4 regions of the Micromonospora sp. NPDC093244 genome follow, and region 1 is predicted to be linked to each of the others. Evidence: riboswitches for the same ligand, from Rfam matches in the RefSeq annotation. Region 1 holds a riboswitch; each other region holds the start of a gene.
The links. Region 1 has a riboswitch for cyclic di-AMP ahead of AB0N27_RS01200 (hypothetical protein). Riboswitches for the same ligand answer to the same signal wherever they lie in the genome.
Positions count from the first base shown of each region.

Region 2: linked by a shared signal. The riboswitch ahead of AB0N27_RS20345 (C39 family peptidase) and the one ahead of AB0N27_RS01200 (hypothetical protein) in region 1 are both predicted to bind cyclic di-AMP.
Region 3: linked by a shared signal. The riboswitch ahead of AB0N27_RS17325 (NlpC/P60 family protein) and the one ahead of AB0N27_RS01200 (hypothetical protein) in region 1 are both predicted to bind cyclic di-AMP.
Region 4: linked by a shared signal. The riboswitch ahead of AB0N27_RS15035 (hypothetical protein) and the one ahead of AB0N27_RS01200 (hypothetical protein) in region 1 are both predicted to bind cyclic di-AMP.

Region 1 covers NZ_JBFBEO010000001.1:253,883-260,866, reverse strand. The annotation lists gene AB0N27_RS01215 (alpha/beta hydrolase) at 1-274, shown strand, start outside; gene AB0N27_RS01210 (AAA family ATPase) at 384-2,501, shown strand; gene AB0N27_RS01205 (cation diffusion facilitator family transporter) at 2,609-3,526, shown strand; cyclic di-AMP (ydaO/yuaA leader) riboswitch at 3,669-3,800, shown strand; gene AB0N27_RS01200 (hypothetical protein) at 3,857-4,870, shown strand; gene AB0N27_RS01195 (hypothetical protein) at 4,991-5,644, shown strand; gene AB0N27_RS01190 (SRPBCC family protein) at 6,031-6,498, opposite strand; gene AB0N27_RS01185 (PfkB family carbohydrate kinase) at 6,668-6,984, shown strand, end outside.
Region 2 covers NZ_JBFBEO010000003.1:383,292-390,275, forward strand. The annotation lists gene AB0N27_RS20325 (CDP-glycerol glycerophosphotransferase family protein) at 1-67, shown strand, start outside; gene AB0N27_RS20330 (alpha/beta hydrolase) at 72-617, opposite strand; partial or broken gene AB0N27_RS20335 (hypothetical protein) at 670-906, opposite strand; gene AB0N27_RS20340 (hypothetical protein) at 930-1,970, shown strand; gene AB0N27_RS20345 (C39 family peptidase) at 2,043-2,891, opposite strand; cyclic di-AMP (ydaO/yuaA leader) riboswitch at 3,119-3,260, opposite strand; gene AB0N27_RS20350 (hypothetical protein) at 3,563-4,333, opposite strand; gene AB0N27_RS20355 (hypothetical protein) at 4,465-4,923, opposite strand; gene AB0N27_RS20360 (acyltransferase) at 5,005-6,222, opposite strand; gene AB0N27_RS20365 (glycosyltransferase) at 6,468-6,984, shown strand, end outside.
Region 3 covers NZ_JBFBEO010000002.1:1,509,014-1,515,978, forward strand. The annotation lists tRNA gene AB0N27_RS17305 (tRNA-Gly) at 408-481, opposite strand; gene AB0N27_RS17310 (zinc metalloprotease) at 685-1,668, shown strand; gene AB0N27_RS17315 (pyridoxamine 5'-phosphate oxidase family protein) at 1,737-2,294, opposite strand; gene dcd (dCTP deaminase) at 2,391-2,969, shown strand; gene AB0N27_RS17325 (NlpC/P60 family protein) at 3,030-4,070, opposite strand; cyclic di-AMP (ydaO/yuaA leader) riboswitch at 4,084-4,218, opposite strand; gene AB0N27_RS17330 (peptidoglycan recognition family protein) at 4,454-6,433, shown strand; gene AB0N27_RS17335 (NlpC/P60 family protein) at 6,504-6,965, opposite strand, start outside.
Region 4 covers NZ_JBFBEO010000002.1:1,045,252-1,052,235, forward strand. The annotation lists gene AB0N27_RS15010 (hypothetical protein) at 1-256, opposite strand, end outside; gene AB0N27_RS15015 (cation transporter) at 253-480, opposite strand; gene AB0N27_RS15020 (metal-sensitive transcriptional regulator) at 576-872, shown strand; gene AB0N27_RS15025 (heavy metal translocating P-type ATPase) at 879-2,918, opposite strand; gene AB0N27_RS15030 (YibE/F family protein) at 3,233-4,603, shown strand; cyclic di-AMP (ydaO/yuaA leader) riboswitch at 4,770-4,900, shown strand; gene AB0N27_RS15035 (hypothetical protein) at 4,905-5,924, shown strand; gene AB0N27_RS15040 (carbonic anhydrase) at 5,981-6,700, opposite strand; gene AB0N27_RS15045 (helix-turn-helix domain-containing protein) at 6,937-6,984, shown strand, end outside.

The DNA.
Region 1 (6,984 bases):
CGGCGCCCAGCACCGGCTGGACACCCTCGCCGCGCTTGCCCACCTGCCGGCCGCCGCGCTCGTCGGCGACCGCGACCGGCTGACCCCTCCCCCGTGTGCCGAGTCGATCGCCGCGGCGCTGCCGGCCACCGAGCTGACCGTGTGCCCCGGCGCCGGGCACATGCTGATGATGGAACGCCCGGACGAGGTGAACTCCGCGTTGACAGGGGTTCTGCGTCGCGTACTCGCCGGGGCGCCGATGGGCGGCGCGACTCCCGCCGGCGCGGGCGCCTGAGCGCACGTTCGCGCACCTCGGGCGCGGCGGGCCCGGCCCGGGGCCGTACCCTTCTGCGGTTGGCCCGCGCGGTTCGCGCCGTCTGCCGGCGACATCGAAGGAGCGTGCGTTGACCGACCAGACCGCCCTGGAGCAGGAGATAGCCGTCGAGCAACGGCACCTCGACCGGGTGTACGCCCGACTGGCCGAGCTGCGCCGGTCGGCGGTACGCGCCGAGCGGGACGGCTACCGGATGGCGCGGGTGGGCACGTTCGGCGCGCTCGTCGAACGCGACGCGATGGTCTTCCACGCCGCACAGCGGCGGCACACCCTCGACGCCGAGCACGAGGGGCTGGTCTTCGGCCGGCTGGACCTGCGGGACCGGCAGACGCTGCACGTCGGGCGGCTCGGCATCCGCGACGAGGACGCCAGCACGCTCGTCGTCGACTGGCGGGCGCCGGCCGCCGCCGCCTTCTACCAGGCCACCCCGAACCAGCCGCTGGGCGTGGTGCGCCGCCGCACCATCCAGTCCCGTGGTGAACGGGTCACCCGTGTCGAGGACGACCTGCTGGACCCGTCCGCCGCCCCGGAGGGGATGACTGTGGTCGGGGACGGCGCGCTGCTGGCCACCCTGTCGCGGGCCACCGGCCGGGGCATGCGCGACATCGTGGCGACGATCCAGCGGGAGCAGGACGAGGCGATCCGCTCGCCCGGTTCCGGTGTGACGATCGTCGCCGGTGGTCCGGGGACCGGCAAGACGGCTGTCGCCCTGCACCGGGCCGCCTTCCTGCTGTACTCCGACCGCAGCCGGTACGCCGGCGGCGGCATCCTGGTGGTCGGCCCGTCGTCGGTCTTCGTCGAGTACATCGCCTCGGTGCTGCCGTCGCTCGGTGAGGACACCGCGACCCTGCACTCGTTGGGCACCCTCTTCCCGGGCATGACCGCGACCCGTACCGACCCGCCCGAGGTGGCGGCGGTGAAGGGCTCGCTGCGGATGCGCCGGGTGTTGGAGCGGGCGGTCCGCGACGCCGTGCCGGGCGGGCCCGGCGAGCTGCGGCTGCTCTACCGGGGTGCGTTGCTGCGGCTGGACCGGGCCGAGCTGGACGCGATCCGGGACCGCGCGCTGCACCGGGGCGCCCGGCGCAACGAGGTGCGGCGGGCGGGCTTCGACGGGGTGTTCGCCGCGCTCTGGGCACAGGCCCGCCGGCTGAACGTGGGCCGGTTGCCGGAGCAGCGGGCCTTCGAGGACGAGATCGCCGAGCGCACGGAGTTCCGGGAGTTCCTCAAGGGCTGGTGGCCGCGACTGCACCCCCGGCACGTGCTCGGCTGGCTGGCCCGGCCGGACCGCCTGCGCCGCTACGCGGGCGGGATCCTCTCCGGCGCGGAGATCCGGTTGCTGGGCGCGGCGTACCGGGAACTGGACTCCGCCGGGTTGACCATCGCGGACGTGGCGCTGCTCGACGAGTTGGACGCACTGCTCGGCAAGCCGGCGCAGCCGGCGCGGGCGCGGCGCGACCCGTTCCAGCTCGCGGGCGGGGTCCGGGAGCTGAGCACCTTCGGCGACCGGCAGCGCGCCGCGCGGGCGGCGGCCCGGGAACGGCCGGCGGACTACCGGGAGTACGCGCACGTGGTGGTCGACGAGGCGCAGGACGTCTCGCCTATGCAGTGGCGCATGATCGGTAGGCGCGGCCGGTTGGCGTCCTGGACGGTGGTGGGCGATCCGGCGCAGACGGCGTGGACCGGTGACCCGGAGGAGCTGACCCGCGCGCGGGACCAGGCGCTGGGCCGGCGCAAGCGGCACGATTTCACGCTCACCACCAACTACCGCAACTCGTCGGAGATCTTCGCGGTGGCGGCGGCGGAGATCCGCCGGCTCTACCCGGACCTGTCGCTGCCGACGGCCGTGCGTTCCACGGGGGTCGACCCGGTCGAGCTGATCGTGCCCGCCGCCGGGTTGGAGACGGCCGTCGTGGAGGCGGCCGCCGGTCTGCTGGCGGAGGTGGACGGCACGGTCGGCGTGATCACGCCGGTCCCCCGCCGCGACGAGGTCGCCGGCTGGCTGGGCACGCTTGGCGCACCGCGCCTGCAGGTGGTGACCAGCCTGGAGGCAAAGGGCATGGAGTACGACGGGGTGGTGCTGGTCGCCCCGAGCGAGATCCGGGCGGATCCGGGTGCCGGGGTACGCACGCTCTACGTGGCGCTCTCCCGGGCCACGCAGCGGCTCACCACCGTCGACCCGACCGGCTGATCAGGCCCCGACGAGCACCGTCGGGGCGGGTGCCGCCGTATAGTTGCACACATAGCGATGTGCGCATACATTTGACCGGGTCCGACTGGCGGCGGAGGGTGGGTTTCGTGGGCGCAGGTCATGACCACCACCACGCGTCGGTCGCCAATGCCGCACACCAGCACCGGGGACGGCTCTGGGCAGCGTTCGGGCTGCTCGCCGCCCTGATGGTGGTCGAGGCGGTGGCGGCCTTCCGCACCGGCTCGCTGGCTCTGCTCTCCGACGCCGGGCACATGTTCACCGACGTGCTCGGCATCGGCATGGCACTCGCCGCGATCACCGCCACCCGCCGGTCGACAGGCGACCCGCAGCGCACCTTCGGCCTCTACCGCCTCGAGGTGCTCGCCGCGCTCGCCAACGCCGTCCTGCTCTCCGGCGTGGCGGTCTACGTGGTGATCGAGGCGATCCGCCGGTTCGGCGACCCGCACGAGGTGCTGGCCGGCCCGATGCTCGCGGTCGCCGTACTCGGCCTGCTCGCGAACGTGGTCGCCTTCGCGCTGCTGCGTGCCGGCGCGCGGGAGAGCATCAACCTCCAGGGGGCGTACCTGGAGGTGCTCGGCGACCTCCTCGGCTCAGTCGGCGTGATCGGCGCGGCGCTGCTCATCACGGTCACCGACTGGTGGTGGGCCGACCCGCTGGTCGCGGTCGCCATCGGCGTGTTCATCCTGCCGCGCACGTGGCGACTCGGCCGGGCCGCCGTCCGCATCCTCGTGCAGGCTGCCCCGGAACACCTCCAGGTCACCGCCGTACACGACCGGCTCGCCGCAGTGCCCGGCGTGGTCGAGGTCCACGACCTGCACGTCTGGACGCTCACCTCGGGCATGGAGGTGGCCTCCGCGCACCTGACCATGGCGCCCGGCGCGGAGGTCGGCACGGTGCTCAGCGCGGCGCGTACCGCCCTGCACGACGACTTCCGGATCGAACACGCGACGCTCCAGATCGAGCCCGGCGCCGCGCCCGGCGCCTGCGGCTCGGTCGAATGGTGACTGCGTTTCGAGAAGTACGTTCGCATTTGCCCGAGTTTTTGGTCATGACGCACGCACCGTCCGTCACATCGGCTGCAAGCGCCCCACCTGCCCCGGTAGGCTCGGTCCCGGCCTCCACCAGGCGGCGCCCTCCCGGCGCCGGTGGCGGCCGCCGCCTAATCGCCCGAGCGGGCGAACCGGGGAACCATGTTCCTGGGGTGCATCCGCGTCAGCGGTAGGGATCTTCCGTCCCGAACCCGTCAGCTAACCCGGTCGGCGGCTGACGGAAGGACATGCGTAGTGGCACCAGCACGACCACCCGCCGCCCGCCTGGCGGCCCTGATCGTCGCGATGCTCGCCCTCGGCGTCGCACTCCCGGCCGGGGCGGCGGCCGCTCCCCCGACCACCCAGCGGGCCGCCGCGGCACCCGACAGCGACGAAGAGGGCGGCACCCCCGCGCTCCGCGCCCAACTGGAAGCCGCCAGCAAGGGCTACCTGGACGCCAAGCGCGCCCTGGACACCTCCGTGCAGCGGCAGCAGCAGCTCACCACCCAGCTCAAGACCACCGAGGCCGAACTGGAGGCCCGCAGCGGCAAGGTCGGCGAGATCGCCGGCGTCGCCTACCGCACCGGCCGCCTCGGCGCGATGTCGGCGCTGCTCAACAGCAACACCCCGGAAGGCTTCATGGACCGGGCCGCCGCGCTGGACGCGGTCGCCGCCAACGAGGACCGGGTGCTACGCGACCTGATCGCCACCAAGGACGAGGCCACCCGCACCCGGGTCGCCCTGGACGGCGAGATCCGCGAGCAGCGCAAGCAGGTCGCCGTGATGGCCAAGCGCAAGGAACAGGCCGAACGGGCCCTGACCGTGGCCACCACACCCAAGCCGCAGACCACCTCCGACGGCGGCTCCAACCGGGGGACGTCCAGCGCGAACGCCACGGCCGCGACGCGCAACTCCGACGGCTCCTGGCCCTCGGAGTCGTGCAGCGTCGACGACCCCACCCCGGCCAGCGGCTGCATCACCCCGCGGACCCTGCACGCGCTCAACCAGGCAAAGGCCGCCGGCTTCACCCGCTACGTCTCCTGCCACCGCTCCGGCGGCTCAGGCGAACACCCGAAGGGTCGGGCCTGCGACTTCGCCGCGCAGAAGAACGGCTTCGGCGGTGACGCCACAGGCGGCGACAAGACGTACGGCAACAACCTGGCCGCCTACTTCATCCGCAACGCCGACCGGCTCGCCGTGCTGTACGTGATCTGGTACCGGCAGATCTGGCTGCCCAGCAGCGGGTGGAAGTCGTACAGCGGGGCGGGTGGCGACCCGTCCAGCGACCACACCAACCACGTGCACCTGTCGGTGTACTGACCCCACCCGTGGCCGGCGCCCCGAACCGGGGGTGCCGGCCACGGGTACGTCAGCGGGCGTACCCCTGATGTCGCCGACGGTCGGACGACCCGGCGGCGGCCCGGCGGCAGCATCGTTCCCATGCGACTTCCGCCCACGGCCCGCAAGGCACTGCTCACCCTGCACCTGGTCACCTCCCTCGGCTGGCTCGGCACCGACCTGGTGCTGCTCACCCTCGGCGTGGCGGTCCAGCGCGGCGCCGACCCGGACACGGTCTACCCGGTCACCGCGCTGCTCGGCACCGTGCTGTTCGCGCCGCTGAGCGTGCTGGTCTGGCTGATCGGCGTGGCCAGCGCACTCCTCACCCCCTGGGGACTGCTGCGCTACCGCTGGGTGCTCGTCAAACTCGTGCTCACCACGGTGATGGTCGGGCTGGTCCTGTTCCTGCTCACCCCGAACCTGCGCCACGCCGGAGCCCTGGGGGCCGCACTGCCCGCCCGGGACCGCGCCGACCTGGTGATCGCCCCCGCCGTCTCGACCAGCCTGATGATCATCGCGACGGTGCTCTCCACCTACAAGCCCTGGGGCCGCCGCCCCATCCGCCCAGCCCGCCCCACCAGCGCAGCCCAAACCGCCCGCGCCGGTCGCACCGGTCGTGATCGCGCCGACCGCGCACGCCCTGCCACCCCCGCCGCCCTTGCCGGACCGGCCAGACCCGCCGGCCCTGCCGCCCCTGCCGGAGCCGCCGGAGCCGCCGGAGCCGCCGGCCATGATCGCGCTCGATCCAGGAAGTAGTGGCCTCGGCGTCGTGGGACGCCACTACATCCTGGATCGAGCGCGATCTTGCGGGAGCGCACCCGCCCGCCCGAGCAAGATCCGCGCAAGTTCAGGGATGTTGCTGCCTCCAGCGCGCCGGAGGCAGCAACATCAGGGAAGCTGCGCGGATCTTGGCGGCACGGCCGCAGGGCGGGCGCGGCGCGGCGGGGCGGGGCGCGATGCGGCGGCGCGGCGGCGGCGCGGGCGGCGGCGCGGCGGGGGCACGGCGGGCGGGGCGGCGGGGGCGCGGGCGGCGGCGCGGCGGGCGGGGCGTGGAGGCGGAGGGCGGCGGGCGGAGGGGCGCGGAGCCCAGCGAGGGCGCGGAGGCGCGGCGGGGCGGGGCGCGGCGGGGGCGTGGAGGTGGGTCAGGCGGGGGGTGGGGGGTTGCTGGCGAGTTCGAGGGCCGGGCCGAGGCGGCTGGCGAGGGCGAGGTGGGCGGCCCGGGCCTGGCGGAACGCGTACCGGAACAGCGGGGCGGGAGCGCTGAGGGTGATCTCGACGTCCACCCGGAGCAGGCCGTCCGATTCGGGGCGTAGGCGGGTGTGGTTGTGCACCGTGGTAGCGGGCCACTGGCGGGCCACCATCACGATCTCGTCGTCGTCGCTGGTGAGCACGTCCGCCTGGTAGGTGGTCCGGAAGCGCAGCGGGCCGGCCACCAGCCGGTCGCTGATGGCGTAGCTCGCCAGGGCGCCGGGGCGGGGCGGCAGTTGTCGGACGTCCACGATCAGTGGGTGCAGTTCGCCCTGCCGGGTCAGGTCGCTGAGCAGTGCGGCGGCGTCAGCGGCTGAGCACCGGGCCTGGACGGTGTAACTGAAGGTATCGCGCCTGAGCACACCGTCTCCCGCCGTCGCTTGTCGCCCGATCGTGCCGTACACCGATCGGGCTGGCAACGCCCGTCGGACAGCGGCCGATGCCACGTCGGCCGCCAACTGTCCCATTAAGATCGGTTAGTACGGAATTACTGACCGTGACGGAGGGCGGATTCATGAACGGTGGCGACAGGTGAGCGGGCACGTGATGGTCTTCGCGCCCACTCCGCAACTGACCGTGACCGTGGACCAGCCCAACGACCACACCGAACTGCACCTGCACCCCGGTGGGCAGGGCGTGTGGCAGGCCCGGATGGTGCTGTCGCTGGGGGTCGACGTGGTGCTCTGCGCCGCTCTCGGTGGCGAGATCGGCCAGGTGCTGGAACCGCTGCTGGTCAGCGAGGGGGTGGACCTCAAGGTGGTGGTCCGCGACTCCGGCAGCGGCGGGTACGTGCACGACCGGCGGGGCGGGTCGAGGCAGGAGGTCGTCGACGTGCCAGGGCAGCCGTT
Region 2 (6,984 bases), on a different contig from region 1:
GTTCCTGACCGCCGCCCGCCGGGAGCTGGCGCCGCAGCGGACGCTCACCGCCCCGGCGGCCGTGTAGCGCCTCAGCGGTACGCGTCGAGCAGGGCCAGCACCGCCGCCGGGTCCTCCACGTGTGCGTTGTGCCCGAGCCCGGGCAGCGTGACGACCGGGACGCCGTACTCCTTGAGCTGCGCGTCGGTGACCATCGGGTCGTGCTCGCCGCGGGCCAGCACCACAGGCACGTCGGTGGCGGCGATCAGGGCGGCCAGGTCGGGCTCGCCGACGGCGAACGCGCCGGGATCCATGGCGAGGCGCCACCGGCCGTCGACCTGCCGCAGCCCGGCGTCCACCACCGGATGGTCCGGTGGGAGCAGGCCGACCAGCCCGGAGACCCGCAGGTAGCGGCGTGCCGCCTCGGTGCGGTTGGCGAACCAGCTGACCGGGCGGGCGGCGAGCGCGGCGGCGCGGTCCAGCTCGGCGGGCGACCAGACCGCCTTGATGCCCAGCCCGACCACCGCGTCGACGGGCAGTCCGGCGTCGCGGGCGGCCAGCGCGAGACCGACGACGCCGCCGAGCGAATGCCCGAGCACGACGAGCCGGTCGTCGGCCGCGGGCGATCCGGTCGGCAAGACCAGTGAAGGAGTACGACGGCAGCGGCGCCGACCAGCCGTGACCGGCCAGGTCCGGGGCGAGCCACCGCGCGGCCCAGTGCTGCTCCAGCAGCGGCGCCCAGGGCAGCCACACGTCGCCGCTCGCCCCCATCCCGTGCAGCAGCAGCAGGATCGGTCCGCGACCGGCTTGACCACCCGATTCATCCGCCACGGCCGCAGTCTCCCACGGTTCGCGGCCCGGAACGAGAGTCGAACGCGGACCCGACCGGCGGTGATCCACTGTAGAGTGCGGCGCCTGGACGGGCATCGTCGTCGCGGGAGGGAGCCTCCGTGCTCAGAAGGCATCGATCAACACTGGTGGCGGCGGTGGCCGTCGTCGCCCTCGGCGCGGCACCGGGCGCGCCCGCGCTCGGCACACCGTCGGGCGCAGCGCCGCACGGCGCGGCTGTCGCGGCGGCCGACCGGGTCCTGCGGGTCTACAACAACAACATCGAGAACCTGGTGGTGAACAACGCCGACGGGAGCTGCACCCGGATCTCCGGACCGGACCACCTGACCTCGATCCTGGTCGACGACGCCGGACGCACAGGCACCAGCGGTGTGGTGGCGCCGGACCTGCTGATCGTGCAGCAGGTGCGCGGCACCGGCCAGGCCGAGGCGTACGCCGACCAGCTGTCGGCGAAGTTCGGCTACCCGGCTGGCACGTACGGGGCCATCGTGGCCTGGGCGGACCCGGAGCCGTGGGGCAGCACGCACAAGTGCAGTTCCCAGTCGCTGGGCGACCTGAAGAAGAAGCAGACCAACGCGATCATCTGGAACACCAGGACGCTCAGCCTCGCCGCCGGCGACATCTCCAAGTACTGGAGCGCGGGCTGGCTCAAGCCGGGCACGGCGTACGCCAACGGCGCCGGGTGCACGCTGTACAAGCCGCCGAACAGCGACCCGGACAGCACCGACTACTACAAGTGGAAGCGGACCAGCGCCATCGCGGCCCGGTTCACGATCAGGGCGACCGGCACCAGCGTGTTCGCGGCGACCATGCACCTGCCGCAGGAGAACCGGCAGAACGCGTGCGCCGGCGACGGCGACCGGGGCATCGCCAACAGCGGCATCCACCTGGGCGCGGACGCGACGAGCCTGTTGAACGCCTCCACGATCCGGATCGTGGGGATCGACGCGAACCGCACGGGCATCGCGGCCAGCACGCTGAGCGGCTACGGCATGACCGGCTACGGCTCGGCCGCCACCAGCGGGTCCAGCAAGATCGACTATCTGTTCGTGAAGGGCACCGTACGGCCGTCCAGCATCGGGCACACGGTCAGCGGGACGAAGTCGAACCACCTCGCGCTGTACGGCTTCATCGACTACTGAGCACGACACGAAGACGCCGCGGGCGCCGACCCCTCGTGGGGGACGGCGCCCGCGGCGGTCCATCCGCCTGGGTCAGGCGGAGTAGCCCCGGGTGGCGATCCAGTTGGCCAGGTCGATCGTGGTGATCCAGTACGACGCGTCGGCCGCGTTCGCCGAGTCGGCGATCCGCACGGTCCGGCCGTTGTCCCGGTAACCCACCACGGCGATGTAGTGCCCACCGCCGTAGGAGTGCCAGCCGCCGTTGGTGTCGACGGCGTCGCCGGCGACGTTGGCCACCACGCCACGGCCGTCGGTGATGGCCTTGACGACGTCGGCCTGGAGCTGGTCCATCTGGGCCGGGCTGGGCGAGCCCGCGAACATCCGGGTCCGGTACGGGGAACCCTTCACCTCGGCGTTGAGCACGCGGGTGGTGTCAAGTGCCGAGTTGGTGCCCATCTCGGTGGTGCCCAGTTCGGCGGCGAGTTCGTTCTGGGTGCGGTCGATGCCGCTGGCGCTGAGCGCGTTGCGGGTGGCCGCCGGACCGCAGTTGTAGTACGTGTTCTGCGCCTCGTAGTCGTAGTCGAGCACCTTCGTCGCGGGCGGCTTCGGCGGTGTCGGCTTACGGGTGAGGTCCGGGTTGCCGCTGGCCTTCGCGGCGGGTGACGCGGCGCTGGTGGCCGGGGCGGCGCTGCTCGGCGCGGCGCTGGCCGAGGGGGACGCGACGCGCGCCTGGCCACGGGAGGCGGCAAGGTCGCTGCGCATCTCGGCGACTGTGGTCGCGCTGTGCTGGCCGGCCGGGGCGTCGTCGGTGTCGGTGAGCAGGACACCGGAGGTGGCCGCGAGCGCGAGGGCCGCGGCGGAGGCGGCGACGATCTGGTACGGACGTTCGGTGGTGAGACGGCGGAGCTGACGCTTCAGGGTGTGCTTCACGGGGTCCTCCACGGTTCGGGGGGAGAGCGGCACACCGGGGCCGAGCCGGTATCCAGGCAGGCGCCAGCGCGCGAACCGTGGTCCGCGGATGGTGAACCGCTCGAGGGGAACGCCCGGCGCTGCCGGGCGGGAAGGGCGATGACCCGGGGGTCAGCTCACCAGACGGATGAGCGGGGGCACCGCCGCGCCGTGGAGGCGGGGGAACAAGCAAAGGGTGGAGAGGTGCTGCACGAGGATGGAACTCCTTCCGACACCGCCTACCGGGTTAGCTGACGGATTCGGGCGGGAAGATCGCCCTACCGCGGGCCGTGGCTCGCGGATTCACCCCGGACTTACTGGTGGGTCCCCGGTTCGTTGATCACGATTGAGCGGGTCGGCGCGGCGTCGCCTCTTGCGATCGGTAACCGCACCGGACGGGACGACACTACTGGCCGGTGCGTACGCCTGCCAAGCCGCGTCCACCTGCGTAAACATCATTCTGGGCGACAATTTCTGCGCGTATTGCCGATGACGTGACTCGATGGGACAACCGGTTACGGCGACGCCTGTGGTCGACAACCGGACAGGCCGTCGACAACGACGTCGGATTCGTGCGAACAACGGGCCCGATCGCGTCGAGCGCCCGATTTTGCGGGCCCGTGACCGGGCTCACGTCACAGATCGGGCTCAACCGACGGGCCGGCTCAACTGACGCGCGCCGGGCGCCAGCGGGCCACCGCGGCCTGACGTACCGCACCGGTCGCCGCCCGGCGGGCCGGCGCCGGGCCGGGCCGCAGTCGGGCCGCGGCCGCGTACGCCTCCTCGGCGAGGGTGCGGGCCGATTCGGCGGCCAGTTCCGCGTCCCGCCAGGCCGACCGTTCCCGCTCGGCGGCGACCCGGTAGTCGGCGAGCCTCGCGTCCCTGATCGCCCGGGCGAGCAGCACCTCCTGCTCGACGGGGTGCCGGCGGGGATCCCAACCCCGCCGGTGCCCGAACACGTCACCGAGCTGCCCCATGGTCAGCTCCCCGCGCCAGTACGCCGCCATCGCGGCCCGGTGCAGGTACCGCTCCCGGGCGGCGTACTCGGCCGGGGTGTGCGGGGTACGCGGGGTGGGCAGCGCCCCGGCGCCGGCGAACCGACGGGCCACGGTGTCCGCCTCGTCGTACCCGGCCCAGGCCCGCTCGGCCTCCTCCTGAATGACCAGCCAGTCAGCCCGTCGCCGTCGGGCGGTCTGCGCGGCGCCGGCGGCGGCGACAGCCACCTCCTCGGCGTACCGGCGCCTGTCGGCGGCTGCGGCGGCTGCGGCCTCCCGGGCGGTGGGCGCGGTCGGGCCCGGCTCACCCGTCGGCCCGTCCCGCTCCGGGCGGGCGACGAGAACGGCGGGCACGCTCAACGCCAGCAGGAACAGCACCGACCAGATGGCGGCGGCCTGCGGTACCTCGGTCAGGAACTGGTAGAAGACAACGGTCTCCATGATCGACACCTCGGAACGACAGCGATGCGACGGTGAGCCGCACGGGCCGGGCGGGTCGTGGCGTGGCCACGGGCCGACGGGTGCGGGTGGTTGATCGACAGGCGCGGCGGCGGGACGCTCGTCCCGATGGCTCAGCGGGAGGGCGGGGCCCGGGGTGCCCGGCTGGCCGGGCCGCGGGCGTGGGGCCGCCACTCGGACCGGGCAGCGCTCGCCGCGGTGACACCCGTGGCGGCGGGCAGGATGCCGGCGGCCAGCCGGGCGGGCTGCGGGTCGACCGACCGGGTCGAGGTGTGCCGGTCGGCGACGTCGGCGGCGACGACCGAGGGCAGGTGCCCGATGGCGACCACGCCGATCAGACCGGACGGCGTTCTCGGGCCGGTGACGATGCCCGGCGTGACGGTGGCCTGCCGAGTGATCGGCCCGCTGGCGGTGAACGTCGACGCGGCGTCGGCGGACGTCGGGGAACCGGCGGAGGCGGGCGACGCGCCCGCGCCGAGCGCGAGGGCGGCGACGACGGCGAGGCTGGTCAGCACCCGTGTGGCCCAGCGCGCCACCCACCACAGGGGACAGGTGAGCGCGACCGGAAGCACGTCCTCACGCTACCGCCGTCGCCGGCCGGACGCACCGACGCCGGGCGTGTCGGGTCACGCCGCGCCGACCAGCGTGGACGATCAGCGCGAGTCGGCGTACGTCGATCGGTCCTCGGGCCGGGGCCCGGCGGCCGGCGCGTTCCCGGCCTGGTGGGTGGGTTCGTCAGCGCCTGTGGCTGGTGTGCGCGGACGCGGAACGGCCGACGGGTGGGCCCGGCGGCTCGGGGCGAGCCGGCGCATCATCGGTGTCTCCACGAAGCGGTGCAGCAGTGCGGCGAGGACGAGGTTGACCGACAGGAAGCCGAGCACCACAGCCGGGCCGCGCCACCCGCCGAACCCGGTCCCCCAGTCCCCCGTCCACCGCAGCACGCTCGTCATCACCAGCACGTGCACGAGGTAGAACGCGAACGAGACCTCACCGAGCCAGACCAGCGGGCGGGACCGCCACGGCGAGCGTCGGCCCCGCACGTCGGCGTCCGCCGCGGCGGTGATCACCAGCAGGTACGCCACGGCCAGCAGGGTGGTCCACAGCTCGGCGCGGATCCACTGTGCCGCTGCCACCCAGGTGGCCACGAAGATCGCGCTCGCGACGGTCAGGCCGGGACCGCGCCAGAGGCCCCGGCGCATCAGCTCGGCCGCCACCGCGCCCAACCAGAACTCCAGCGACCGGGCCGGCGGGAAGATCTGGGTGAACCACCAGCGGCTGTCCTCCGGCACCAGGTGCTGGGCCGGCCAGAGCGCGAGGATCAGCAGCGGCAGGGCGACGACAAGCGTCCACAGCAGCGCGGGACGGGCCCGGCGCAGCAGCGGCAGCACCAGCGGCAGGCACAGGTAGAAGAAGAACTCGCAGGACAGCGACCAGCTCACCGTGTTGATGCTGTAGAACCAGCCCGGCCTGGGGTCCCAGGCCTGCAACAGCAGGAGGTTCTCCAGCGCGACGGCGGGCAGGACGGGGTCGGCGAACCACCAGGCGACAAGCAGCGCCGCCGCCCACAGCACCAGGTGGTTCGGGTAGATCTTGGCGACCCGCCGGCGCCAGAACGTCCGCCGGGAGTCGCCCGGGCGGGCCGACCAGACCAGCACGAACCCACTGAGAACGAAGAAGAACTGCACCCCGGACAGGCCGAGGGTGAACAGCGCGTCGACAACCGCCTTGTAGTCCGGCTCGGCGATGATCCGCATGGTGCCGGCGTGGAAACCGAAGACCAGCAGCGCGGCGATCCAGCGCAGCCCGGTCAGCGAGGGCAGCCGGGTGACCGGGGCCGGCTGGGCCGCCGGGACGTCGGTGGTGCCCGTCATGCCGGTCGCCTGACGATCAGCAGGGTCACCAGCACGTACGTCTCCTCCTCGGCGCGGCGTCGGACGGCGCGACGGCGACGCCCGCGACGACCCGGCAGGGCCGCACCGGGGCACCCTACCGGGTCACTCCCGGGTGAACCGGACGAGCGTCGTTAACCTTCCGCTCGGCGGGAGTTCAGGGACTCCACCTTCCTCGGCCACGTCAGGTTCCGGGCCCGGCCACCCGGGTCGTCGAAGGTGGCGGCGTGGTCAATGAGCCGACGCACGCACCGCTGCTGAGCATCGTCGTGCCGGTGTACGGCGTGGAGGCGTACCTGTACCAGTGCCTCGAGTCGATCCGGGCGGACATTCCCGCGGGCGACGCGAACGCGGTCGAGCTGATCGCCGTCGACGACGCGTCGCCGGACGGCTGCGGCGCGATGCTGCGCGCGTACGCAGGCCGCGACGGCGTCCGGGTCGTGCACCTGAGCAGCAACGTGGGCCTGGGGCTGGCCCGCAACGCCGGTCTCGACGTGGCCACCGGCAGGTACGTCTGGTTCGTCGACAGCGACGACTGGCTGCCCCCGGGCACCATCGCGGCGGTGCTGGACCGGCTGCGCCAGCACCAGCCCGACGTGCTGATGCTGGACCACCTGCGGGTGCACGAGGACGGCCGACGTGAGGTGGACGCGAGCAGTCACCTGCTGCGCGGGGTGCCGGGTGTGGTCCGCCTGGCCGACCAGCCGCACCTGCTGCGGGTGCAGCACACCGCCTGGAACAAGG
Region 3 (6,965 bases), on a different contig from region 1:
CCTTCTTTCGTACGGGATTCATGACCTACCGTGGTTGAAGGTCGGCAAGTCAAGACCTGCAACCCATGGGAAACGGCACCCGTCTAGCCACGGATGCCGTTTCAGATCACCTACCCGGAAGCCTCGCTAGGTCGAAGGAAGGCACCTCCATGACCGTAACAAGACCGCCCCGCACAGACAACGGCGAGTCACGGCCGGTTTCACCGAGAGTGATGCGGGGCATCCATGCCGCGCGTGGGCTCCTACTGGCCCTCGCGGCCTTCATTAGCGCTGTGACTAGCTTGATCATCGCTCTAGCTCGCGGCTGAGCGTGACAATGGCCCGCTAATGGCCCACCCCTGTTTCAGCGTGACCTAGAACCACGTGAGCCCTGGCGGACCATCGGTCCTGACCAGGGCTTCCGTGCGTGGAGCGGGTGACGGGAATCGAACCCGCACTGTCAGCTTGGGAAGCTGATGTTCTGCCATTGAACTACACCCGCGAGCGGCACCACTGTACCCGAGTGGTCGAGCCGGTGCACCCAGGTACCCCCGCGAGCCCGCCACCCCCGCACACCCAGGAAGAAGTTTCCGGACGGCAACATATGGCCGTTCTCAAATACGTCGATCGGTTGTAACGTCTGCCACACGTTGCCAGCCACGGCGTGACACACCCCCTGCCGCGCCGCCAGAAAGAGGTGGGCCCATGGGACCCCGTCCCAACCTGCTGACCCGGCGTGCCGCCGGTGTCGCGTCGACGACCCTCGCGCTGCTGCTCAGCACCGCCGCGGTGGGCGTCGTTCCGGCTGCTTCGGCCTTCTCCGCGGCGCCCGGCGGCGCCTGCGCTGAGCCGGCCGACAGCCACTCCAACGCCCGGATGAAGCCCGGTGCGGCGGCCAAGCACGACCCGAACGAGCTGACCGCGAAGCAGGTCCGCGAGCGGGACGCGGACCTCGCGGCGGCGCTGCGCGAGCGCGCCAACTTCCGCACCGGCGCCGGCGCGACGGCGCTGGCCACGGTCACCATCCCGGTGGTCGTGCACGTGATCCAGGAGAACAGCACACGGACCGGCGGCAACATCCCCGACTCGATGATCACCTCGCAGATCACCGTGCTGAACCAGGCCTACGCCGGCTCGACCGGCGGAGCGGTCACCGCGTTCGCCTTCCGACTCGACAAGATCAACCGGGTGACGAACCCGTCGTGGTACCCGATCGTGCAGGGCTCGTCGGCGGAGCGGTCGATGAAGTCCTCACTGCGGGTGGGCGGCAAGAACACCCTCAACATCTACCTCGGTGAGCTGAGCAACGACCTGCTGGGCTGGGCGACCTTCCCGCAGCGCAACCTGAGCAGCATGGACGGCGTGGTCGCGCTGAACGAGTCGCTGCCGGGCGGCACCGCCACCAACTACAACCAGGGCGACACCGGCACCCACGAGGTCGGTCACTGGCTGAACCTCTACCACACCTTCCAGGGTGGCTGCGGCGGCTCGGGTGACGGCGTCAGCGACACCCCGGCGGAGGCGTCGCCCGCGTACGAGTGCCCGACCGGGCGCAACACCTGCTCGGCGACCGGGCTGGACCCGATCACCAACTTCATGGACTACACCTACGACTCGTGCATGTACCAGTTCACCCCGGGACAGGCGAGCCGCATGATCACCGCGTGGAACGCCTACCGCGCCGCGTAGCTTCTCCGCGTACACCCGGTGCCGGCTCCGTCACGACGGAGCCGGCACCGGCGTCTTTCTGGCCGTGGTCAGGCGGCCGTACACTGCACGTCACGGCTGCGACGGGTCGGCCGCGCCGGCGGTACGGCGACAGGCGCGGCAGCCACCGGCGGAGCGTGCGGGTCGAGCCAGACCTGCACGGCCGGCCGGCCCGGCGCGTAGCCCGGAATGCCCGCGACGGGCTGCTCGCGGCGGGTCAACATCGCCACGTCGACGGTGAACTCGAACAGCCGCCAGTCGGCGTGCGGCTCGGCCCGGGCACCCTGGGCCAATCGGGCCAGTTGGGCCGGGTCGGTCACCGGTCGGGCGTGACCCGCCACGTACGCCTCGTCGTCGCTCTCCTCAGGCGGGAACGAGTGCAGCGCGTAACGGCCGTCCCGTTCGAGGTCACGGCGCTTCGGGGAGTCGATGACGAAGCAGAACAAGCCCTCGTCGGTGATGACCGGGGAGACCGGATGGACCCGGGGCCCGCCGTCGGCGCGGACCGTGGCCAGGTAGCCGAAGCCCGGCCCGTACTGCTGGAGGAGAACGCGGATCCCGTCGGCGAGTCGGGGCTCGTCGGCGGCGAATTCGGACCAGGAAGCCATGTGAGCATTCTATCGAACAAATGTACGACCAGCGACCTCGACGCGCTGGTCACCGGCACCGAATTCGGCTGGCACGCAAGGCGCTATGGTGGTCCGATGCTGCTCTCCGACCGCGACCTGGTCTCCGAGATCAAGGCCGGCTCGCTGGGCCTGGAGCCCTTCGAGCCCATGCTGGTCCAACCGTCCAGCATCGACGTGCGACTCGACAGGTTGTTCCGGGTCTTCAACAACCACCTCTACACCCACATCGACCCGGCCATGCAGCAGGACGACCTGACCTCGGTGGTCGAGGTGCCCGATGGCGAGCCGTTCGTGCTGCACCCGGGGGAGTTCGTGCTCGCCTCGACGCTCGAGGTGATCTCGCTTGGCGACCAGCTCGCCGGCCGGCTGGAGGGCAAGTCGAGTCTGGGCCGCCTCGGCCTGCTCACCCACTCCACCGCCGGCTTCATCGACCCGGGCTTCTCGGGGCACGTGACGCTGGAGCTGTCGAACGTGGCGAACCTGCCGATCACGCTCTGGCCGGGCATGAAGATCGGCCAGCTGTGCATCTTCCGGCTCTCCTCGCCGGCCGAGCACCCGTACGGCTCGGCGGTGTACGGCTCGCGCTACCAGGGCCAGCGGGGGCCGACGCCCAGCCGCGCCTGGCAGCACTGGCGCACCTGGCCGACCCGCTGAGGCAAGAACGACGAGGGCCCGCCGCGAACGGATCGCGACGGGCCCTTCGGTCACCTCTGATCAGCCGGGGCGGCCGTAGCTGTGGATCGGGCCGTCGTCGACCTTCTTCATCTTGACCGGCTGACCGGCCTGGGAGGCGTGCACCACCCAGCCGTTGCCGACGTACATGCCGACGTGGTGGATGTCGCTGTAGTAGAAGACCAGGTCACCGGCGCGCAGGTCGGCCCGGCTGACGTTCTTCGTGACCCGGCTCTGCGCGGCGGCGTTGTGCGGCAGGCTCACGCCGGCCTTCGCCCACGCGGCGAGCATCAGCCCGGAGCAGTCGTACGAGTTCGGGCCCTCGGCGCCCCACACGTAGGGCTTGCCGATCTGCGCGCAGGCGAACTTCACTGCCGTGCCGGCGGCACCGCCGGGGTAGCTCGCCGGGCAGGGCGCGGGACGCAGCGGGCCGCCGCCCCCGTTGCCGTACACCTTGAGGCGCAGCTTCTGGAGGCGGTCGATCTCCTCGTTGATCTGCTTCTTCTTCGCCGCCAGCTGGGCCTCGGTGCGGGTCAGCTGGGACACCATCTCGTCCAGCGGGGCCTTCTTCGCCGCCAGCTCGTCGCGCAGGTCGGCCACCTCGCGGACGTCCTGCTGCTGGTTGTGCGCGAAACGGTCGAGCATTTCGAGCTGCCCGACGACCTCGCTCGGCGACCGGCTGCCCAGCACGGCGTTGACGGTGGAGACGTTCTCGCCCTTGTACGCGCGTACGGCCAGGGCGCTGACCTTGTCCATCGCGGCGTCGACCTGACGCTCCAGCGGGGCGATCTGGGCGGCCAACGCGTCGGCCTGCTTGCGCTTGGCGGCAAGGTCGATCCGGGTGGCGTTGTGCCGTTCGATGATCGGTTCGAGTTTGTTCCAGTCGGCGTCGATCTGGCGTTCGATCTCGGCGACTGACGGGTCGGCGTGGGCCGCGGTGGCGCTGCCGGTCAGGACGACGGCGACGCCGGCCAGTGCGGCGAGAGCGGTGGTGAAGCGGGACCAGCGTGGACGCGGCACGATCGACGTCGGGCCGGCTGCTGCCGGCCGCTCGGACGACGGCCGCGGGGCATGGAGTGCCACCGGGGTTCCGTTCTCCTTCTTCCTGACCGCCTACCGGGTTAGCTGACGGGTTCGGGCGGGAAGTTGCGCCCTACCGCAGTGGCTGCGGATTCACCCCGGGGGACGTGGGTCCCCGGTTCGCTCGGAAGCGACTCGGCGGTGTCGGTCCGTTACCGCCCGGGCTGGGCGGACCTGCTGTCGGGCCGACAAATGACCAGAGTAGAGACGCCCGTTACCGATCCGCAACCCGTGCGGCCGTGACACTCCGTACCGATTGGAGAGAGTCACGGGGCGTACGCGAAGATTTCTTTCCGAAGACTTCGACAGATGGAAAGGTATTGACGCGGGCTCCCGGGCGGCGCGAAGGTGACCTCACCTTCATCCGCGCAAATCTGGGGGGTTCGATGCACCGTCCAACCCTGTCCGCCGGCCGGCTCGCCCTGCTCGCCGCCGCCGTGGTCGCCGCCTCGACCGCGATACCGCCACCCGCTGGCGCCGCAGCGGCGCCCGCCCCCGACCGCCAGCAGCAGTACGCCGCCGCGGCGACTGAGTACGGCGTGCCGACCACCGTGCTGCTCGGTGTCTCCTACCTGGAGTCCCGCTGGGACAGCAACGCCGGCACACCGAGCACCAGCGGCGGCTACGGCCCGATGCACCTGACCGACGCCCGCCACGTGGCCGCCCTGCCCGGACGCGGCCACCACGACACCGGCACCGAGGACCCGCGTGGCGACGACTCCCGGCCCGCGCTGGCACCCGCGACCGCGCCCGCCGAGGACCCCGCGCCGCCCCCGGCCGCGTTGCAGACCGTGGACGCCGCCGCCGCGCTGACCGGCGCCGCACCCGAGTCGCTGCGTACCGACCCGAACGCCAACATCCGTGGCGGGGCGGCGCTGCTCGCGTCGTACCAGCGGGAGTTGGGTGCCCCGGTCGGAGCCGGCACCGACCCGGCCACCTGGTACGGCGCGGTGGCCCGCTACGCCGGCGCGGACAGCGCCGACGCGGCGGCGGCCTTCGCCGACGAGGTCTTCACCACGATCAGCGCCGGCGAGTCCCGGGTGACCGACGACGGCCAGCGGATCACGCTGCCGGCCAGCGCGGTACGACCGGAGCGTTCCTGGCTGGACCGGCTGGGTCTGCGTCGCCTCGCCCGCCCGGACGGGCTGGAGTGCCCCCGCACCATCTCCTGCGAGTGGATCCCGGCGCCCTACCAGGCGTTCGGCGACGGCGACTACGGCAACCACGACCTCTCCGACCGGCCCGCCCGGCAGAAGATCGAGTACATCGTCATCCACGACACCGAGGCGAGCTGGGCGACCACGCTGAAACTCGTCCAGGACCCGACGTACGTGAGCTGGCACTACTCGCTGCGGTCGGTGGACGGGCACATCGCCCAGCACGTCAAGACCAAGGACGTCGGCTGGCACGCCGGCAACTGGTACGTCAACGCCAAGTCGATCGGGCTGGAGCACGAGGGCTTCGCCGCCCAGGGCACCTGGTACACCGAGGCGATGTACCGGACCTCGGCGAAGCTCGTCCGGCACCTCGCGCTGCGGCTCGGCATCCCGCTGGACCGTCAGCACATCATCGGTCACGACAACGTGCCAGGCACCGTCGCGTCGACAGTACGCGGGATGCACTGGGACCCGGGGCCGTACTGGGACTGGACGCACTACTTCGACCTGCTGCACGCCCCGCGACTGGACACCGGCACCCCGGCCACCGGCCTCGTCCGGATCGACCCGGACTACGCCACCAACCAGCCCGCGTTCATCGGATGCGTCACCCCCGGCGTGCCGTGCACACCGCGCGGCTCCTCGTCGGTGGTGCTGCGCACCGCGCCGTCCGCGGACGCGCCGCTGGTGAACGACATCGCGCTGCGCCCCGACGGCACCCCGAACACCATGGAGGTGTCCGACCACGGCGCCCGGGCCTCCGCCGGCCAGACGTACGCCCTCGCAGGGCGGCAGGGCGACTGGACGGCCATCTGGTACCTCGGACAGAAGGCCTGGTTCCACAACCCGGCGTCCGCCCCCACCGCGAGCTGGACCGTCGGCGTGGTTGCCGTCCCGAAGCCCGGCCGGGCCACCATCCCGGTGTACGGGCGGGCGTACCCGGAGGAGGCCGCCTACCCCGAAGGCGTGCCCTACCAGACCATCTCCCCGTTGCAGTACACCCTGGCCGCCGGTCAGCGGTACTCCGTCGGCGCGGTGCTGGCCGGCGAGTACTACCGGGCCAGCACGTTCGACGGCTCATCGCCCGGCGACTGGACGGTGATCCGCGGCAAGAACCGGTACGCGCAGATCCAGTTCGGCCACCGCATCATGTACGTCAACCTGGACGACGTGCAGTTGCTGCCCTCCCCGGTGGGCGCGCCCCGCTGACCGGCAACTCCTGAGAAACCACGACGGCCCCCGGTCGGTGACCGGGGGCCGTCGTCGTGCCTGGGGCGGATCAGCCGGGTCTGCGGAACCCGGCGACCGGCATCGTGTTGATGCTGGACACCTGCACAGGTTTACCGGCACGTGGCGCGTGCACCATCTGGCCATTGCCCAGATACAGCCCGACATGGCTCAGGCCGGAGAAGAAGAAGACCAGATCACCGGGGCGGGCGTCGGCTCGCGAGACAGCCTTGCCCTCGTTCCACTGGTCACCCGTGTGGTGGGTGAGGTAGATCCCCGCCGACTTGTACGCGTACTGGGTCAGACCCGAGCAGTCGAACGAGTTCGGGCCGGTGGCACCCCAGACGTACGGGTCGCCGACCTGCTGGCAGGCGGTCTTGATCGCCTTCTGGGCGGCCGCGTTGACCACGCCGTTGATGGTCGGGCAACCGGGGGTCTTGACAGTGGTCTTCGGCAGAGACGCCTCGAGCTTCTTGATCTCGACGTCGATCTGCTTCTTCTTCGCGGCCAGCTC
Region 4 (6,984 bases), on a different contig from region 1:
CGTCGACAGTGAAGGCGAACTCGCCGGCCGGGGCGGCGACCGGGGCGAGGGTGTACCCGCGGTCGGAGACGAGCAGGCCGCCGGGGAGCCGGTCGACCGGTTCGTCGTGCTCCCCGTCCGGGTGGGCGGCGTCGCCGTCGTGCCGGATCTCCGCGGCGGGCACGCCGGGGTCGACCACGCGGCCGACCCCGTACGCCGTGCCGAAGACCGCCACGAGACCGAGGGCGAAACCGCCCAGTCGGGTCACCGTGTTCACGCCGGACCTCCGGATGACCCGTCCACGAGCTCGTAGCCGGCCTCGTCGACGGCGGCCCGGACGGATGCCACGTCCAGCGGCTGGTCGCTGCTCACGGTGACCTGGCCGCTGGCGAGGTCGACCTGGACGTCGCGTACACCGTCGAGGGCGCTGACCTCGGCGCTGACCGCGCTGACACAGTGCCCACAGGTCATGCCCTGCACCTGGTACGTGGTGTTGACCATCAGACCGTCTCCTCTGCCTCGCTACCGGTACCCGGTGGGGGTATCCGCCAGTTGGACCGTACCATACCCCCCAGGGGTAGGCTATCCTGGTCGGCATGACCGCACCCACCCCGATCCGCGGGTACACCGCCAGCAAGGACCAGCTGCTCGCGCGGCTCCGCCGCGTCGAGGGCCAGGTCCGGGGCATCGAGAAGATGGTCGACGACGACCGCTACTGCATCGACGTGCTCACCCAGATCTCCGCGATCCAGGCCGCCCTCGACAAGGTGGCGCTGGGTCTGCTCGACGGCCACGCGCGGCACTGCATGCACGAGGGCGCCGCCGAGGGTCGGGCCGACGAGATGGCCACCGAGATGATGGCGGCTGTCGGCCGGCTGATGAAGCGCGGCTGATGCCCCTCAGTCCGACTCCGGGTCGAGCCGGACCCGGCGCAGCAACTGGGCGTTGAGCGCCACCACGACCGTGGACGCCGACATCAGCACGGCGGCCAGCGCCGGGCTCAACGCCACCCCGGCCCAGGCCAGCACCCCGGCCGCCAGGGGCAGCGCCACCACGTTGTAGCCCGCCGCCCAGGCCAGGTTCTGCCGCATCTTGCGGTACGACGCCCGGGACAGCCGCACCACGGCGCCCACCCCACGCGGGTCGGACGAGGCGAGCACCACCCCGGCCGACTCGATCGCCACGTCGGTGCCCGCACCGATCGCGATGCCCACGTCGGCGCGGGCCAACGCGGGTGCGTCGTTCACCCCGTCACCGACCATCGCCACGGTCAGCCCCCGCCGCTGGAGGTCGGCCACCCGGCCGTCCTTGTCCGCCGGCAGCACCTCGGCGAAGACCTCGTCGACACCGGGGCGGAACCCGAGTTCGGCGGCGACCGCCTCGGCCACCGGCCGCGCGTCCCCGGTGATCATGGCGATGGTCCGGACGCCTTCGGCGCGCAGCTCGTCGACTGCCCGTCGGGCCTCCGGACGCACCTCGTCGGTCAACGCGAACGCGCCGAGCACTGTGTCCGGCAGCCGCACCAGATGCAGCACCGCCGCACCCCGCGCCGACCAGCGCCCGGTCGCCGTCTCCAGGTCGGCCGGGAGCGACACCCCCAACTCGCGAAGCAGCGCCGGCCCGCCCACCGCGTACTCCGTACCGTCGACTGTCGCCTGCACACCGCGGCCCGGCAGCGACCGGAACCCGTGGGCCGGGGCCGGACCTGCGGACCCGGCCGCCGCGACTATCGCCCGGGCCAGCGGATGCTCGCTGTCCGACTCGACGCCTGCGGCGATGCGCAGCGCCTCGTCCCGCTCCACGTCAGGCGTCACAGTCATGTCGGAGACGGTGTGCTCGCCCCGGGTCAGCGTGCCGGTCTTGTCGAAGAGCACCGCGCCGACGGTCCGCATCCGCTCCAACGCCAACCGGTCCTTCACCAGGATCCCGGATCGCGCGGCCACCGCCGTGGAGAGCGCGACGACAAGCGGAATGGCCAGGCCGAGCGCGTGCGGGCAGGCGATCACCAGGACGGTTACCGCGCGGACCACCGCCTCGTCGGTCCGCCCCAGCGCCGTCCAGACCAGCACGGTCAGCACGGCGGTGCCGGTCGCGACGTAGAACAGCGCGGCGGCGAACCGGTCGGCCAGCAGCTGGGCCCGACCGCCCGAGCGCTGTGCCTGGGCGACCATGCGCTGGATGCCGGCGAGGGCGGTCTGCTCACCAAGCGCCTCGACCCGGACCCGGACCGCCGAGTCGGTGGCGACAGTGCCCGCCACGACCCGACCGCCGGCCGCACGAGCGACCGGCCGCGACTCGCCGGTGATCATCGACTCGTCCAGCTCGGCACCGCCCTGGACGATGACCCCGTCGGCCGGCACCCGGCCACCCGGGCGGACCAGCACCACGTCACCCACCCGCAGCGCGTCCACCGGCACCGGTTCGACCCGGCCGTCGGCGGCCACCCGCTCGGCCTCGTCGGGCAGCAGCGCGGCAAGCGCCGCGAGGGCTCCCCGGGCCTGCCCGATGGCCTTCATCTCCTGCCAGTGCCCGAGCAGCATGATGGTGACAAGCGCCGCCAACTCCCACCAGAAGTCCAGGTCGAACGCGCCGACGCTGGTGGCCAGCGACGCGGTGTAGGCGACGGTGATCGCCATCGCGACAAGCAGCATCATCCCCGGTGCCCGGTCTCGCACCTCCCGGACCGCGCCGACCAGGAACGGCCAGCCGCCCCACCAGAACACCACCGAGCCGAGCGCCGGCCCCACCCAGGAACTCCCCGGCACGTCCCAGCGCGGACCGAGCCGGTCCGCCACGAGGTGACTGGTCAGCACCACAGGCACGGTGAGCACCAGGCAGACCCAGAACCGGCGGCGGAACATCGCCGGATCGTGACCGGCGTGCTTGTCGTGCCCACCGTGCTGCTGACCGTGCGGACCATGTGGTGACTCAGCGTGCATGACTCCACGATCCCGGGCCGCGCCCCGCCACGCGGGCGGTTCGGGGACCCCGACACTCCGCCACGACCTGCGTCCCACAGCCTGTGTGGTTAGCATTCCGACGATGGCCCTCGGATCACGACGCTGCGCAGCCCGGCACCGGTGCCGCCGCGACACGGCGGCGCTCCCCGCCGGTCCGACCAGTCGTTCACCGTACGTGATCAAGCGATCGGCATCCCGCGATCCGCCGCGCCCGTCACCGCATTTCCGCGGCGACGGTGAACCGACCGGCCCACCGGCACGTACCCCGCATCGGATTCGTTGGGAGTCTCGCATTGGGTTCCGACCACAGCCGTTCCGTTCCGTCCGCCCCTCCCCGGGTACGGCGGATCCTCGTCGCGACCGTGGTACCCCTGTTCGTCGCCACGGTGCTCGCGGCTGTGGTGCTCTGGCCCCGGGGCGACTCCCCGCAGACCGGCGGCGGCGCGGACGTCCCGCGCTACCACGGCACAGTGACCCGCGTGGTTACCGAACCGTGCCCGCCCACGCCGCAGACCCCGGAGGGCACGCCGAACGCCGGCGACGGGCGGTGCGGCACGGTGGACGTCCGGGTGCAGGACGGGCCGAGCGCCGGGCAGCAGGTCCAGACACCGGTACCGGACGGCCCCGGAGCACCCCGGGTCGACGTCGGCGACGAGGTGATCCTGGTCGAGCTGACCGACCCCGCCGACCCCGGCGCCAGCAACTGGAACATCGCCGAACACCAGCGCGGCACACCGCTGGTGTGGCTGGCGGTGGTCTTCGCCGCCGCGATCGTCGCGTTCGGCAGGTGGCGTGGCCTGGCCGCGCTCGCCGGGCTGGCCGCCAGCTTCGCCATCCTCCTCACCTTCGTGCTGCCGGGCATCGCCGCCGGCCGGTCACCGCTTGTCGTCGCGGTGGTCGGTGCCGCCCTGATCATGTTCGTGGTGCTCTACCTGACACACGGGGTGACCGCGCAGACCTCGGTAGCTGTCCTCGGCACCCTGGGCAGCCTGGTCCTCACCGGCGTGCTCGCCACCATCGCCACCGCAGCCACCCACCTCACCGGTTTCGGCAGCGAGGACGCCACCACGCTGTCGATGTTCCAGGCCGACGTGGACCTGCACGGCCTGCTGCTCGCCGGGATCATCATCGGCTCGCTCGGGGTGCTCGACGACGTGACGGTCACCCAGGCGGCCACCGTCACCGAACTGGCGAACGCCAACCCGGGGCTGACCCGGTTGCAGCTGTACCGGGCTGCCACCCGGGTCGGCCGGGCGCACATCGCCTCCACGGTCAACACGATCGTGCTGGCGTACGCGGGCGCCTCGCTGCCCCTGCTGCTCCTGCTCACCGCCGACACGCGCCCCCTCGGACAGATCCTCACCAGCGAGTTCCTGGCGCAGGAGATCGTCCGCAGCGCCGTGGCCACCCTCGGCCTCATCGCCGCCGTGCCGCTGACCACCGGGCTGGCCGCGGTGGTGACCGCCGCCGGCCGGTCGGCTGCCGAGCCGGCCGAGGGCACCCCCGCTCCCCGGCCCCGGCCGGACCGGGCGGAGGCGTTGGCCGCGCTCAGCTCCCCACGTACTGGTCCACCCCACGAAGCGGACCCGGCGCCTGCCACACCCCCGCCCCCCGCCACCGACAGGTGGCCAGAGACGAACAGGAGCACGGAGACGGCATGGTGACACTCCTCAGCGTGACCAGATCGGGCATCCGGCCTGAGAACCGCATCACTGGTCACTCAACGCCATGGCGATATGACGCTTTTGGTGGGCATCGGGACGTAGCTCAGGGGGTCGACTCTCGGGTAACCTCGCTGCCGGTCACCGCCGAAGGCGCGAATCGGCGCCTGCGGTGCCACCGCCCAATCGCCAACCGGCGAGCCGGGAACCCAGGTACGTGGGGTGAATCCGCGTCAGCGGTAGGGGCCACTTCCGCCCCGAACCCGTCAGCTAACCCGGTCGGCGGTCGACGGAAGGGAACATCGTGACGGCACCCCTACGCCGCTGGTTGACGCCCGTGGTGGCCGTGATCGCCGCACTGACCGTGCTCGCCGGCCCCCTCCCGGCGAACGCTGCCCCGACGACGCCGACGCCGTCCGGGCACGAGGAGGACGGCGAGCCGACACTGCTCACCGACGTCATCGAGAAGACCAACCGGGACTACGTGGCGGCCAAGTCCCAGCTGGACAAGTCCAAGAAGCGGCAGCTCGAACTGGCGCAGGAGGTCGACCGCGCGAAGGCGGATCTGGAGGCGCTGGCGCCGCAGGTCGCGCAGATCGCCGCCCAGTCGTACCGGACCGGGCGGATCGGCGCGATCGCCATGCTGCTGGAGAGCGACGCCCCCGACTCGTTCGTCCGCCGGGCCGCCATGCTCGACGAGATGAACATGGTCAACGAGAAGAAGCTCGCCGAGGTCAACGAGGTGAAGGCCCGCGCGGAGCAGGCCAAGCTGCAACTCGACGCGGAGGTCCGGGAGCAGCAGAAGCAGACTGCCCTGATGGCGAAGGAGAAGCGCGACGCGGACAAGGCGCTCGCCCTCGTCGGCGGGAAGGGCTTCACCGGAGGCCTGGTGGACGCCACCTCGCCGGTGGCCCGGATCGGCCCGGGGCGCACCGCCGACGGCGACTGGAAGGCGCAGTCGTGCAGCGAGGACGACCCGACCACGTCCGGCTGCGTCACGCCGCGCACGCTGCACGCGTACAAGGAGGTCAAGCGGGCCGGCTTCAACCGGTTCGTGGGCTGCTACCGCTCCGGCGGGCCGTGGGAGCACCCGAAGGGCCGCGCCTGCGACTGGTCGTTGCAGAAGAGCGGCTTCAGCCCGTGGCACAACGACGACACCCGCATGTACGGCAACAACGTCGCCGCGTTCCTCATCCGCAACGCCGACCGCCTCGGCATCTACTACGTGATCTGGAACCGGCAGATCTGGTTCCCGGCGACCGGCTGGAAGTCGTACAGCGGACCGTCGAACCACACCGACCACGTACACATGTCGCTGCTCTGACCCACCCGCTCAGCTGATCGAGGGCCGTCCCGCACCGTGGGGCGGCCCTCGTCGCGTCAGGCGGCGGCGGGCGTCGACGGCCCGTCGGGTACGTCGAGCGAGGCGACGCCCGCCGGAACGGCCGCGACCGGGCGCACCACACCGGCGGCGAGCCGGTACGACACGCCCACCACCGCGCACCGTCCCCGCGTCACCGCGTCGGCCAGCACGGACGACTGTTCCAGCAACGCCTCGACGGTCTGTGCGATGTGGATGTCGACGATGCCGTCGATGTCGTCGACACCGTCGGCGGCGGCGCGACGGAGGCTGGGCAGCACGGCGTCCACGACTGCGCCCAGGTGCCCTTCGGGTGCCACGCCGGTGGCGGCGACCTCACGGGCCGCCTGGACCGCGCCGCACGAGTCGTGGCCCAGCACCACTACGAGCGGGGTGCCGAGCACCGTCACCGCGTATTCCACGCTGCCCAGCACCTCCGGGCCGGTCGTGTGCCCGGCCGTGCGGACCACGAACAGGTCACCCAGCCCCCGGTCGAAGATGATCTCGGCGGCGAGCCGGGAGTCGGAGCAGCCGACGATCACCGCGAACGGGTGCTGCCCGTCGGCCACCGCGGCCCGGTGCCCGGCGTCCTGGTTGGGGTGGCGCGGGGAGCCGCTGACGAAGCGCCGGTTGCCGGCGGCCAGCTCGGCGTACGCCAGGGCCGGCTCGGTGATCGTCGACGACTGGTCGGCGCTCCGCTGCGGACCCGGCTGCCCGCCGGGTGCTCCGGGAAGGCTCATTCCCGCACCTCGTTTCCACGCATCTGACCTGGTCAGCCGGGTGTTCGACCGGCCGGTGGCGGGCGCTGGCCCGCTCCACGGTCACACGCACCACAAGATGCGTCAAGGTATGCGTGATATAGATTTCATACGTTGACGGCCAGAGTCGCTCCCGCGACGCCGCCCCGGAGGCAGGGCCGGCGAGCCTCGATGGCAGGGTGACGAGTGGGACGGACAACCGGAGAGGCGGTCCCACGATGACGGGCACGGCAACGGGTGCGACCGGCGGCGGGCGGAACTGGACG